DNA from 3 places in the Paenibacillus sp. J22FR83 genome. Region 3 is predicted to be linked to each of the others. Evidence: predicted binding sites of a transcription regulator. Region 3 holds the regulator's gene; each other region holds the start of a gene.

The links. The regulator LexA, encoded in region 3, represses DNA repair genes until DNA is damaged. The targets are predictions, from matches to a motif close to CGAACATATGTTCG.
Region 1: a site for LexA is predicted at 2,688-2,701, ahead of addB (helicase-exonuclease AddAB subunit AddB). Genes of this name have one in related genera too.
Region 2: a site for LexA is predicted at 2,485-2,498, ahead of recA (recombinase RecA). Genes of this name have one in related genera too.

What each region holds. Positions count from the first base shown of each region.
Region 1 is NZ_JCAUAM010000011.1:228,645-232,863, forward strand. It holds gene addB (helicase-exonuclease AddAB subunit AddB) at 1-2,540, opposite strand, end outside; gene AC58PV_RS20935 (class I SAM-dependent rRNA methyltransferase) at 2,970-4,219, opposite strand, start outside.
Region 2 is NZ_JCAUAM010000005.1:198,578-202,796, forward strand. It holds gene rimO (30S ribosomal protein S12 methylthiotransferase RimO) at 1-480, shown strand, start outside; gene pgsA (CDP-diacylglycerol--glycerol-3-phosphate 3-phosphatidyltransferase) at 477-1,061, shown strand; gene AC58PV_RS11415 (competence/damage-inducible protein A) at 1,147-2,397, shown strand; gene recA (recombinase RecA) at 2,568-3,614, shown strand; gene AC58PV_RS11425 (regulatory protein RecX) at 3,691-4,219, shown strand, end outside.
Region 3 is NZ_JCAUAM010000004.1:33,580-37,798, reverse strand. It holds gene AC58PV_RS08560 (HAD family hydrolase) at 1-559, opposite strand, end outside; gene AC58PV_RS08555 (DUF896 domain-containing protein) at 601-786, opposite strand; gene AC58PV_RS08550 (LysM peptidoglycan-binding domain-containing protein) at 929-1,330, opposite strand; gene lexA (transcriptional repressor LexA) at 1,475-2,092, shown strand; gene AC58PV_RS08540 (aminopeptidase) at 2,163-3,401, opposite strand; gene glnA (type I glutamate--ammonia ligase) at 3,920-4,219, opposite strand, start outside.

The DNA of each region.
Region 1 (4,219 bases), on a different contig from region 3:
TGATTCAACGCTGCGTGGAATAATTGTCCAATATCCGGAGCATCTAAGCGATAGACGCGACGTTCCTGCAGCCTTAGGCCATGAGAAATGAAATGCGAGAACGGACATGCCACATACTTCTCCATTCGTGAAACACTAGCACGCAAGTGCTGTCCATATAACATTTGGCTAGTAGGGATGGATAGCCCCTTCTCTTTGTTCGTGTATTGCAATGCCTGAACAACTGATTGCAGTTTCAGCTGCCAGTCCGGTCGTTCCGCGTACCAATTGTACGCATCCCACCATAATTCCGACATACGCCCGCCTAACATCCAATGCTTCATACGCACAGCCAAATAAGAGATCGCCTGCGTCGGATGTGCCAGATAAGCAGCTTGTTCGCTTTCGGAAGCTTCCGCTGAAGGTTCCGCTAGAAGTAGCGTCTGATCCGTACTTGGGAAAAGCTGTCGCATCTGTCTGATCAACTCCGAAGGCAATAACGATTTCCCTTCTTCATCTGCTAACGGGTAACTCAACCAAAGCCGCTTGCCAGGAACAGTTAATGATGTATACACAATAAATTGCTCATCCAGCAGCTTGCGACGGCTTCCATCGGCCATTGGCAATCCAGAGTCCATTAGAACACTGCGTTCTGCTTCTGTGAGGACACCTTTTTCAGCCATCTGTGCAGGAATAACCCCGTCATTCACACCTAAAATATAGGCATATCTAATCCCGCTTGAGCGTGTCCTGTCCATACTGCCAATCAGTAATTGATCCATGGATGGTGGAACTAACCCTAGTTTCATGCTTTCCATTCCTGTTTCAATCAAACCGTTAAACAATTCCAAGGATAATTCATCATCGCCCATGGTTTCTACTAATTGATCCAGCATATCCATGACACTGTTCCACATTTGCCCGTGTTCGCGAGCCTTCTCTGGATTTCCATCTAACGTTGCTTGCTGCGCCCATGCTTCTAACTTCTCTGGTGCCTGCACAGTTACTAATAATTCATAAACCGCTTCGACCTGCGCTTTGACCGTACGTGCTTGTGCAAGGCGATTGGACAACGCCAATAAAGGACCTACGACCCACGATTTGCTCGTATTTAGCGCTTGAAGCTCAGCCGATTGTTCATTAACCTCACCCTCTGCTTGCTCCAAATTGGCACGAAATGTATACGTCCATGGCTTGCCATCCGTCCATCTATAGCCTTGAATTCCAAATGCAAGTACATAATTCTCTAATTTATCTAATTCTGTCCTTAGCGATGTCGCTCCAGCAGGCAAGAGTAAATCCGTTTTGATACACCGAAACACTGCATCGTAATGCCAATTATGCTGAATAACCTCGAGTGCAGACCTTATAAATTCCACGAGAGGATGATGAAGAACCGAACGCTTCTGATCGAAAAAGTGTGGTATCTCATAATCCGTAAGTACCATGTTTAACAGGTCTTGATACCCTTCCATGTTCCGCACCATGATAGCCATTTCACGCCAACGCACACCCTGTTCTCGAACTAGCTGCAGCATGTCACGCACTGCTCCCTCAACTTCTGCACGACGATGGACAGCTTCCCTAATAACGAGTTGGTCTTCAATCTTCTCACCAAGCAAGGGCTTGTATTTAGGCGCTCCGCCACCGATTCGACGATCAAAATTCTGCTCCAAATAAGCAAGCGCAGGGCTATCTTCATATCGAGGTGAACGCTCGGGAGCGAGATGAATCACTTCAGCCGCATCAAGTCCAAGTTGCCATATCATATCTTGCAATCGTACCATCGTCGTAGCTGTGGGATGAAATAAATCCAATTCATCCGGACTATCCCCTGCTTGCAGCTCACGATCTAAGCACAACGTAATCGTCACTTGTTTGCAAGCAGCAAACAATGCACCAAGCACATTGAATTCTTGTGGTGTAAAGCCATGAAAACCATCAATCCATAGGGATGCTGAACGCAAATAAGCCGAGTTCTGAACTTGCTCTGCGAGCAGCGTTAAATAATCTTCGCCGTCCAAATACTGTCTAGCAAGCTCTGCTTCAAATTGACGATATACCAGTTGAATATCGTGCATTTTATCCCTAAGCAAACCATGTTCACTCAGGAGAGTTACTCTTTTATTTTCATGCGTTTCCAGCTGTTCTGCCGTCACGCAATAACGTTTCATTTCTGTAAAAAGCTGATTAAGTCGATCCACAAAGCCCATTTGCTCCGCAGAATGACCAAATAATCGGAGTTTATCCTTATATTTATGTAAAATGCTCGTTAACAGCAATTTCTTACCTGTATCATCAATTGGCAGACGCGCTGTCCCACCCTCTTCTTGCATAACACGCCATGCTAATCGATGGAAACTTAAGACTTGTGCGCGAATCATTCCCCGAATACTAGGATCCGATACTAGTGCGTGCTCAGCTTGAAATGTAGCTTGTTCAGGAACAAGCAATATCAACGGATCACCTTCTGGCGCCATTGCCAGCTGTTGTTTCATTTCAGTCAAACAACGTTCACTCTTGCCGCTTCCGGCTCTACCAATCACGAATCGAATGGTCATTCATGGCCTCCTAACACTTTCCGTCGGAAAGCTTGCTTCGTAAGCAATTCTCTTTATCTATCTCTCTATTCTATCATATTTCTAGTGATGAGTCGGCGTGGTAGATGATGGAGGGGAATCTGAGGAGTTAAGTTGAAGATCGGTATACGAACATATATTCTATTATTATAACATGGATAGCAAAAAACAAAAAGGACTATGTTGTGTAAACTATTAATATTGTAACTTTCATAACTCAATACTACATTCTCTTGGTGCTGTAGTTGCACAAATACGACAAACTATGTTATTACTCGATTTTTTCGACTTACGGAGCTGTAGTCACGCTGATACTCTTGACGTCTGCCACTCTAACCTCCTCCATTTAACACCAGCAAACACAACAAAAAAGCAAAGCCAGATTAACCAGCTTCGCTTTCTGTACTCAATTTATTTGCTGCGAACTTCAAAAATCGCAAATTTCAGATAATGCCCTTCATCCACACCTAGAATTCGCGGGTGATCCATGCCTGCTCCACGGAACTCAATTAGGCGTAACAGTTTACCTGCATCGGTTGCTGCTGCATGAATCGTTTCAAGGAATAGTTCAGGATGCATGTGATATGAACAGCTTGCCGTGACGAGATAACCACCTTCATTCACAAGTTTCATGCCATGTAAATTGATGTCTTTGTAGCCGCGGCAAGCTCCTTCCACCGCACTTTTGGTCTTGGCGAAGGCAGGTGGATCGAGGATGACAACGTCCCACGTACGTCCGCCCGTACCTACCGGCTTCGAGGTGTCGATCTTGGCTTGTCCTGCTGCACCAGCCACAGCGCGAAGCTTGCGCTCATCTAATCCCTTCACTTGCGTACGCAAGTACTCGAAAGCATCTGCGACGACGAATTCGACACGATCCTCGAAGCCATTCAATGCAACATTCGTGCGTGCACTTTCAATGGCATGCTCGGAGATATCGAGACACGTTACTTTTTTTGCGCCGAATTGGCAAGCATTTAATGTAAAACTCCCCGTATGTGAGAAGCATTCCAGCACTGAAGCGCCATCCCACAGAGGAAACGTCACTACTTTGCCATTCGCATTCACTGGGAGCATTTGTGTTACGCCATTCTCTTCAACTGCTGCCAATTGGATGCCACTACGGTGCCCCCAACCTCTCATCAACGGAGCGATCGCCGCGCGATTCTCACGTTGGTCGAAGAAGTAACCCGTCTTCTGACCTTCTTCAATATCAACGCGGATGCGAAGGCCATTTTCCAAAATATCAACATGCTTCGCACAATCGCCATACAGAAGTCCCTTCGTCTGCTTCAGACCTTCCAGTTCACGAATAGAAACGTCACTTCGTTCATAAATCCCTACAGGCTTCATCACCTGTACAAGAGCTTCTACGATATTGTCTCGGCAGAGGTCCATCCCCAAAGTCAATAGCTGAACAACCAACGTGTTCTCGAATTTATCAACAATAAGACCAGGCAGGAAGTCCGCTTCTCCATAAACCAAACGATACGACTGCGCTCCTTTCACAAAACGCTGACGGTGCAAGAAACAACGTGTAAAACGTTCGATGAAAAACTCCGTCGTCATCGCCTCAATTGGGCTATACGATACAATGCGTACCGTAAGCTGCGAAGCTTCATTGTAATAGCCAGTTGCTAGATATTTGCCTAGATGATTCT
Region 2 (4,219 bases), on a different contig from region 3:
CGCGAACTCGTTCGTAAAATTCGTGAAGCGATTCCGGATGTTGCCTTGCGCACTTCCTTAATTGTTGGGTTCCCTGGTGAGACTGAACAAGATTTTGAGAACTTGAAACAATTCGTACGAGATGTTCAGTTCGATCGCCTTGGTGTGTTTGCATACTCGATGGAAGATGATACACCTGCATCAAGACTGCCGGATCAAGTTCCAGATGATGTGAAAGAATATCGTGCCAATGCGATTATGGAAATTCAACGTGAAATTTCGAATATCCGCGGCGGTCGCCGAATTGGGCAAGAGATTGACGTGCTTATTGAAAGATATGATGGAAGAAGCGACGTTTATATTGGTCGTTCGCAATTCGACGCTCCAGAAATTGATGGCGAAGTGTTCGTTTCCAATGGGAAATTAAATATTGGTGAACTTGCGAAGGTTCGTGTTACCCACTCCTACGAGTTTGACTTGTCAGGGGAGGTAATTGCATGAACTTAGCTAACCGCATCACCGTAGCGAGAATTTTATTAGTACCGATCATCATGTTCTTTTTGCTGATTAAGGTAAAATTTCCTCAAATACGGATAGAGGAGTTTAGCATAACGTATAATCAAATTATTGCTGCTTTAATTTTTATTATTGCTGCGAGTACAGATAGCTTAGATGGTTACATTGCTAGGAAACGTAATCTTGTTACGAATTTAGGCAAGCTTTTGGATCCTTTGGCAGACAAGCTGCTTGTTACCGCTGTACTTGTTTCATTAGTAGAAATGGATAAAGTTGATGCATGGATTGTTATTGTCATTATTAGCAGAGAATGGGCAGTGACTGGACTTCGTCAAATTGCTCTTCTAGAGGGTACTGTCATGGCTGCTAGCAAATGGGGTAAGGCGAAGACGGCGGCTCAGATTACAGCCATCATTGCACTGCTGATTAATAATTTTCCATTTACGTTTCTAGATGTTCCCTTTGATGTAATAGCTAGTTGGGCTGCAGCAATTATTACCGTTTATTCTGGTGTGGAATATTTCGTCAAAAATAAACACGTCATCGATTTTTCGGAAAAGTCATAGTTCCATGTAACTTACCTCTAAATGCGGTCGATCTATAACGAGCGATCACGTTAGAGGTTTTCTCATTTTAAGGAGGGACTCGTAGATGAAAGCAGAAATTATTGCAGTAGGGACAGAGTTATTACTAGGTCAAATTGTGAACACGAACGCGCAGTTTATTTCTAGAGAATGTGCAGCGCAAGGGATTGATATTTATTTTCAAACGGTTGTTGGTGATAACGAGCAGCGCTTGTTAGACAGTCTTCGATTAGCTGCATCCCGTGCTGATGTTGTGATTTGCACAGGTGGACTAGGGCCAACGCAAGATGATTTGACCAAGGATGTATTAGCTTCCCTAACGGGACGTGAATTGGTGCTTCATGAGCCTTCTATGGAGGCTATTGCTGCGATGTTTGCTTCAAGAGGCATTCATATGGTGGAAAGCAACCGTCGTCAGGCACTTATGCTAGAAGGCAGCGATCCCTTACATAATGAGACAGGTTTAGCGGTGGGAAATGCACTCACCTTCGAGGGGACACATTTCGTTCTTTTGCCAGGACCACCTAAAGAAATGAAGCCTATGTTTACTAAATATGCAGTCCCGTGGCTACAATTACGAATGAATGATGAAGTTCCACTATATTCTAAAATGTTGAAGTTTGCAGGAATTGGTGAATCGAATTTGGAACACCAGTTGATAGATTTGATTCAAACGCAAACGGACCCGACTATTGCCCCATATGCCAAAGAAGGGGAGGTCACAATTCGGTTGACAACTCGTGCACATACAGCCGCAGAAGGTGAGATGAAGCTCAAAGCGACTGAGGATGAAATTGCTAACCGCTTAGGAGAATATCTTTATGCGGATCACGACGTCCCTATTGAGACAGTTGTTTTGCAATTGCTAACGGCTAACAAGAAGACGCTGGCTGTTGCTGAGAGCTGTACAGGCGGTTTACTTAGCGACTTAATAACGACAGTGCCAGGCAGTTCAGAGTCCTTCTTAGGCGGCATTATCGTGTACTCCAACGCTTTAAAACATGGGCTGCTCGGTGTACCTATGGAAATTTTGGAGGGGGAAGGTGCTCCAGGTGCTGTTAGCAGCGAGACAGCTGTTATTTTAGCCGAGCAGTTGCTCGTTAGGACAGGAAGTGACTTTGGCATATCTGTGACCGGTGTGGCGGGTCCAAGCCCGTCTGAAGGGAAGCCTGTGGGACTTGTCTATGTCGGATTAGCGCAAAAGCAAGCGAAGACTGAAGTTTATACTCTTCAACTATCAGGCAATAGAGAGTCAATTAAACATAGGGCAGCTAAGCGTGCACTCTATCAATTATGGAAACAGTTGAAAGAAAACTAGAAATCCTCTATAATCAGAGGTAGTTAACGGAAGAACCGTAGCAAAGCGATAACTTTGTTACGGTTTTTTGTTTGTTCGCAAAAAAAACGAATGTATGTTCGAAAAAATGCTTGGCAAACGTGCTAAAACAAGTTATCATATACCTATAATGATAGAAGGAAGTGGTCGTTTTGTCAGATCGTCGTGCCGCGTTAGATAACGCATTACGTCAAATTGAGAAACAGTTCGGAAAAGGCTCCATCATGAAACTTGGAGAATCTACACATATGCAAGTTGAAACGATTTCTTCGGGTGCTCTTGCCTTGGATATCGCACTTGGAATAGGTGGATTCCCACGCGGAAGAATTATCGAAGTTTATGGACCAGAATCATCAGGTAAAACAACTGTGGCTCTACATGCGATTGCAGAAGTTCAGAAAGTGGGCGGACAAGCTGCCTTTATCGATGCAGAGCATGCGTTGGATCCTTCCTATGCAAGCAAACTTGGTATTAATATAGATGAACTATTACTTTCTCAACCAGATACAGGTGAGCAAGCACTTGAGATCGCGGAAGCACTTGTTCGCAGTGGCGCTGTAGATATTATCGTTATCGACTCCGTCGCAGCACTAGTACCGAAAGCGGAAATCGAAGGTGACATGGGGGATTCTCACGTAGGTCTTCAAGCGCGTTTGATGTCACAAGCGCTTCGTAAATTGTCCGGTGCAATCAACAAATCCAAAGTTATCGCTATCTTCATCAACCAATTGCGTGAAAAGGTTGGTGTTATGTTCGGAAATCCAGAGACGACACCTGGTGGTCGTGCATTGAAGTTCTACTCTTCTGTACGCTTAGATGTGCGTCGTGTAGAAACGATAAAACAAGGGAATGACATGGTTGGGAACCGTACGAGAATTAAGGTTGTTAAGAATAAAGTAGCGCCTCCATTTAAACAAGCTGAAGTTGATATTATGTACGGTGAAGGAATTTCCCGCGAAGGTAGTATTATCGATATCGGAACTGAAATGGATATTGTCAATAAGAGCGGTGCTTGGTATTCCTATGAAGGTGAACGTCTTGGTCAAGGTCGTGAGAATGCTAAGCAATTCTTGAAAGATAATAAAGCAATCTCCGAAACGATCGAACTTCGCATCAGAGAAAATAGCAACTTGATTAAAGTTGTTGGCCCGAATACAGATGAAGATGAAGAAGACGAGTTGGAAACAGCTTTTGAATAGGTTTGAAAACTAGGATGGATGAAGCACCTTAACCTTGTGTTGGGGTGTTTTTTTCTTCATTTGGGGGATTGTTGAGATGAATAACGAAGAGCAAGAATTACAAGTAATTACTAAAGTAGAGAAGCAAAAGCAAGGGAGACATCGTTACAATATTTATCTGAATGAGGAGTACGCTTTTTCAGTTCATGAAGATATTCTGATCAAGCATCGTTTAAACAAAGGAGAATCTCTATATCAGCAAGCGATTGAAGCTATTATTCTAGATGAAGAACGAAATATGGCTTACGTTAAAGCACTCCATATGGTAGGAAGACGTCCTCATTCTCTCGCAGAAGTTAAACGTAAATTGAAAGAGAAAGGGTTTGAAGCACCTATAATAGCGTGGGTGTGTGACAAGCTTGTTGAAAATAAATACATCAATGACGAAGAATTCGCTAAGATGTGGACGGACAACCGCGTGATTTCACAACGCAAAGGACGAAATCTAATTCGACAAGAACTGCAACAAAAAGGGATACATCAAGATGTGGTTAAAAGTACCATGGAGTCAATTAATCCAGATGATGAGTACGAAGGCGCATTGAAAGTAGCACAAACGAAATGGA
Region 3 (4,219 bases):
CAAATTCACCAGAAATCACGATATGATCAAAATAGGATGCAATCTCAGGCACTCCTGCTAATTTCTCTTTTTGCAAGTCAGGTGAACCATTGGTTAAAAGAAGAAGTTTGTATTTCCCTTTCAACGCATCTAATACTCGGAAGGTTTCTTCATATACATAAGGACGACTGCGACGTTCGGCAGCAAATAATTCCCCAAGCTTGTACCCTAACTCACGATCTTCAATTCCTAATCCCGCAAGTCCTCTAGTCCAAGATTCTGTTCGGTAGCCAGGAGCCAATTTCTCTAATTTACGGAAGTTCTCATCTTCGCCTTGCGTGAAGTTAGCCCATAGTCCTTCAAAAGGGTTAATCCCAATCATTTTGGTAAATGGGAACGGCTCGTATGATTCATATAAACTCCTAGCTTCTTTACGAACAGATGCTTCTAATTCCTCTGGGTTCAAGCCATTCACATGCTTCGCCGCCTCTGCACATGTTGCAGCAAAAGCCTCCTCCACACTACGATCATCCCATAACAGTGTATCATCCAAATCAAACAGAACAGCTTTCAACGTCATCATTCATTTCCCCTTTGAATGTAGTATCTATTGTAGTAAGGTTATTTCTCTTCGTCAGTAAACTTAATGGAATCTAATTGAACTTTCAGGTTACCCCTGAATGCGTTAATATAGATTTTCCTTAGCTCATTTCGCTCATCAATCTCTGCGTCAGTTAGGCCAACGGTCTTCGCCTTCCGAGCTAGTTCATTGATTCGCTCAATTGTCTTATCCATGCTGTCACTCATTGTAATCCTCCCAGTCAAAATTTCATATGATTACTACTTTGCCATCACCGATTAGGAATGTCAAGGAAACAACGCAAAGAGACATAGCAACAGGTGGCTATGCCTCGAACAATCATCTATAGCATGAACTATTAATAGCTCATTATGGTAGTAATATAACTTGTCCTTCTTGCAAGGAACTGTTCGATAAGTGATTAAATGATCTCAATTTCTCAACGTAAGAACGTGTGTTCTCACTTTTCTTTTTGTGAGCTTCTGCAATCCCCCAAAGCGTATCACCACTCTGAATAACAACCTTCTCGTGTTGCGTAGCTTTGGCTACTGCTTGTGCGGAAGTGATCGGTGTTGACACTGTTACTGAGCCTTCACCAGCATAGGCTTGTACGATCGCACCGAATGAAAACACAGTTCCAAGAATTACTGCTATCACTAAGAAACGAAGTAGTAGCTTCGCATATACCTGTTTAATCGTCATCCTTTTGGATGCATGAGCAGTACCTTGAAGTGTTGTTCTTCCATTAGATTGTGAATAAGCCATATACATAAAATCATCCCCCAAACATTTGTTCTGTTTTTAGAATAACACGAACACATGTTTGAGTCAACCATTTCTCGAACTTATGTTTGTACGAACTCGGGTTCTATGTTATACTTTGGGTAATGATTACCAGTATTGGAGTGATATCTTATGAGTAAAATTTCGCAGCGTCAACTAGCAATCATGGAATTCATTAAGAGCGAAGTGAAAGATAAGGGGTATCCGCCTTCCGTTCGAGAAATCGGCGAAGCTGTTGGACTTGCCTCCAGTTCTACCGTACATGGCCATTTGGAACGTCTTGAGAAAAAAGGCATGATTCGTCGAGATCCTACCAAACCGCGTGCAATTGAAATTCTAGGGCTTGATGGCGCCGAATCTCAATTCGCAGTGTCCGTCGCTCGTGTTCCCCTTGTTGGTAAAGTAACAGCTGGTGTTCCTATTACAGCCACTGAGAATATCGAAGATTACTTCCCTCTTCCTACAAGTATGGTCGGTGACAACAACGTGTTCATGCTGAGCATTATGGGAGACAGTATGATTGAAGCTGGTATTCATAATGGTGACTATGTGATCGTTAAACAACAACAAACCGCGAATAACGGTGATATCGTTGTCGCGATGACGGAAGATGATGAAGCTACTGTTAAGCGTTTCTACAAGGAGAAGGATCATATCCGCCTTCAACCAGAGAACTCCGCTTTACAACCTATTCTTTTGAAGAATGTAACGATTCTTGGACGAGTAATTGGATTGTTCCGGGATATGTAAGTTCGGCAGATATCACAAAAAAAGCAAGGCTCTCCAAGTGAATTTCACTTAAGAGCCTTGCTTTTTACATTTAAAACGTCAATACCCAGTTCCCTGCACGGAAGATTGGTTCGATCGAACCATCAGCCAGTTCCCCATCGATTTCAAGCTCTGCAGAACCGATCATGAAGTCTACATGAATTAATGAGCTATTCCCTCCGCGATCCTTTAACTCTGCATTCGATAGCTTCGTACCATCCTTCAAGTTAATTGGGTAACAACTACCCAATGCCAAGTGGCATGAAGCATTCTCGTCAATGCCTGTGTTGTAGAAAATACGATTCAAATTGGAAATCGGCGAATCAAAAGGTACGAGTGCAACCTCACCTAAATAGCGTGCGCCTTCATCCATATCCAACAAACGTGCCAAGTGCTCATAACCCACCTCTGCTTGAAAGTCTACTACCTTTCCAGCTTCGAACGTAAAAGAGAACCGGTCCACTAAAGCCCCGTTGATATTTAATGGCATCGTACTTGCAACTGTACCATTAACACCAGTTCGGTTAGGAATGGTGAACACTTCTTCTGTCGGCATGTTGGCCACGTAACGCACACCGCGCGAGTTTTTATTATCCCCACCTAGCCAAATATGTCCTTCCGGTAGCTCGACGCGTAAATCCGTCCCTGTAGCCCGGTATCGCAATGCTTTATAACTTCTTTCATTCAACGAGCTATGTATAGCTTTCAACGTATCCAAATGTGACTGCCAAGCCTCAATAGGATTTTCTTCATAGACACGGTTAATTTTAAAAATAGCATCCCACATCGCAGGAACTCGCTGCTCCTCGGGCAGATCACCATACACAATAGAAGCCCAAGCCTCCGTAGGAGCTTTAATTAAACACCAACTGAACTCACCTGTTCGCACATATTGCTGATACTTGCTTCTTGCTGTTGAAGCGGCTTTCGATGCTCGAGAAATTAAACTGGCATCTATACCATCGTATAAATTCGGATTCGGTACTTTAATGTTCAATAAAGCCCCTCCGTTTTCAACAAAACGTTCGAGCATCGTCGTATACCACTCTGGATAGTAATCCATTGAATCCTCGGATGCATAGTCAAATTTATTACGAGTTACCACATCATCCTGCCAATGCACATGGACAAAATTTGCTCCAGCCTCGTAAGCTTTCTGCACGATTAATCTTGTTAAATCCAATGTCTCAATGGGTGCTTCCACCAACAAATCCTGACCTTTATTTAAGTTAACACCGATTCGAATGACTAACTCTGCATACTTCTCTAAATGACGATTTAAATTATCCATTGTTCAATTACACTCCTTCGCATTAAAAAGCCCATCAGTACATGCTATGCGAGTCTGAAGGGCGATACGTATCTAACTGTCCCTCTAATCATACAATACCCGATTAGTGATTAGCAATGAATGGAGCACAGGAGTCTGCGTTGAGCTAATCTACTACTCAAGAGGTGTTATCGAGGGATGTTGGTCAAATTTTGGGAATGAGTTTTCCCCTATCGGGCTTTGGTAGCTCGGATTTTGGTGATGGGCTTGGAAGGTAAGCTAGTTGATAAGTTTTTGAGTTGCCGGTGGGCTGAGTTGCTGAAAGGTAAGTTGATAAATGGTGTATTTGGGGGCTAGAAACTAATGAGAAACTTGAATTAACTGGAAAATACACAGGTATTTGGACTGACTTTCTTCAAAAACTCTACTTAGATGGAAAAAATGTAGTTATTTTCGCCATTACCGATCAAATCGTGTGAAATGGTTAAAATTAACTGTATGAAAACCCCCGACGCTCAGCGTCGAGGGTTTCAATGATCCTAGTAGAGGGATAGATATTGATCTCTTTCCCATTGGTGAACTTGTGTGCGGTACATATCCCACTCAATTTCTTTTAACTCATAGAAATGCGCTAGCGCATGCTCACCAAGTGTGTCGCAAACAACATCGTCACGAAGCAACTCGTCTAACGCTTGTTTCAAGTTAAGAGGCAAGCTAGGAATGCCTTCTGCTTCACGCTCTTCTTCCGTCATCACATAGATGTTGCGATCTGTTGGCGGAGGAAGTTGCATTTTGTTCTTAATGCCATCCAAACCAGCTGCAAGCATAACAGCAAGTGC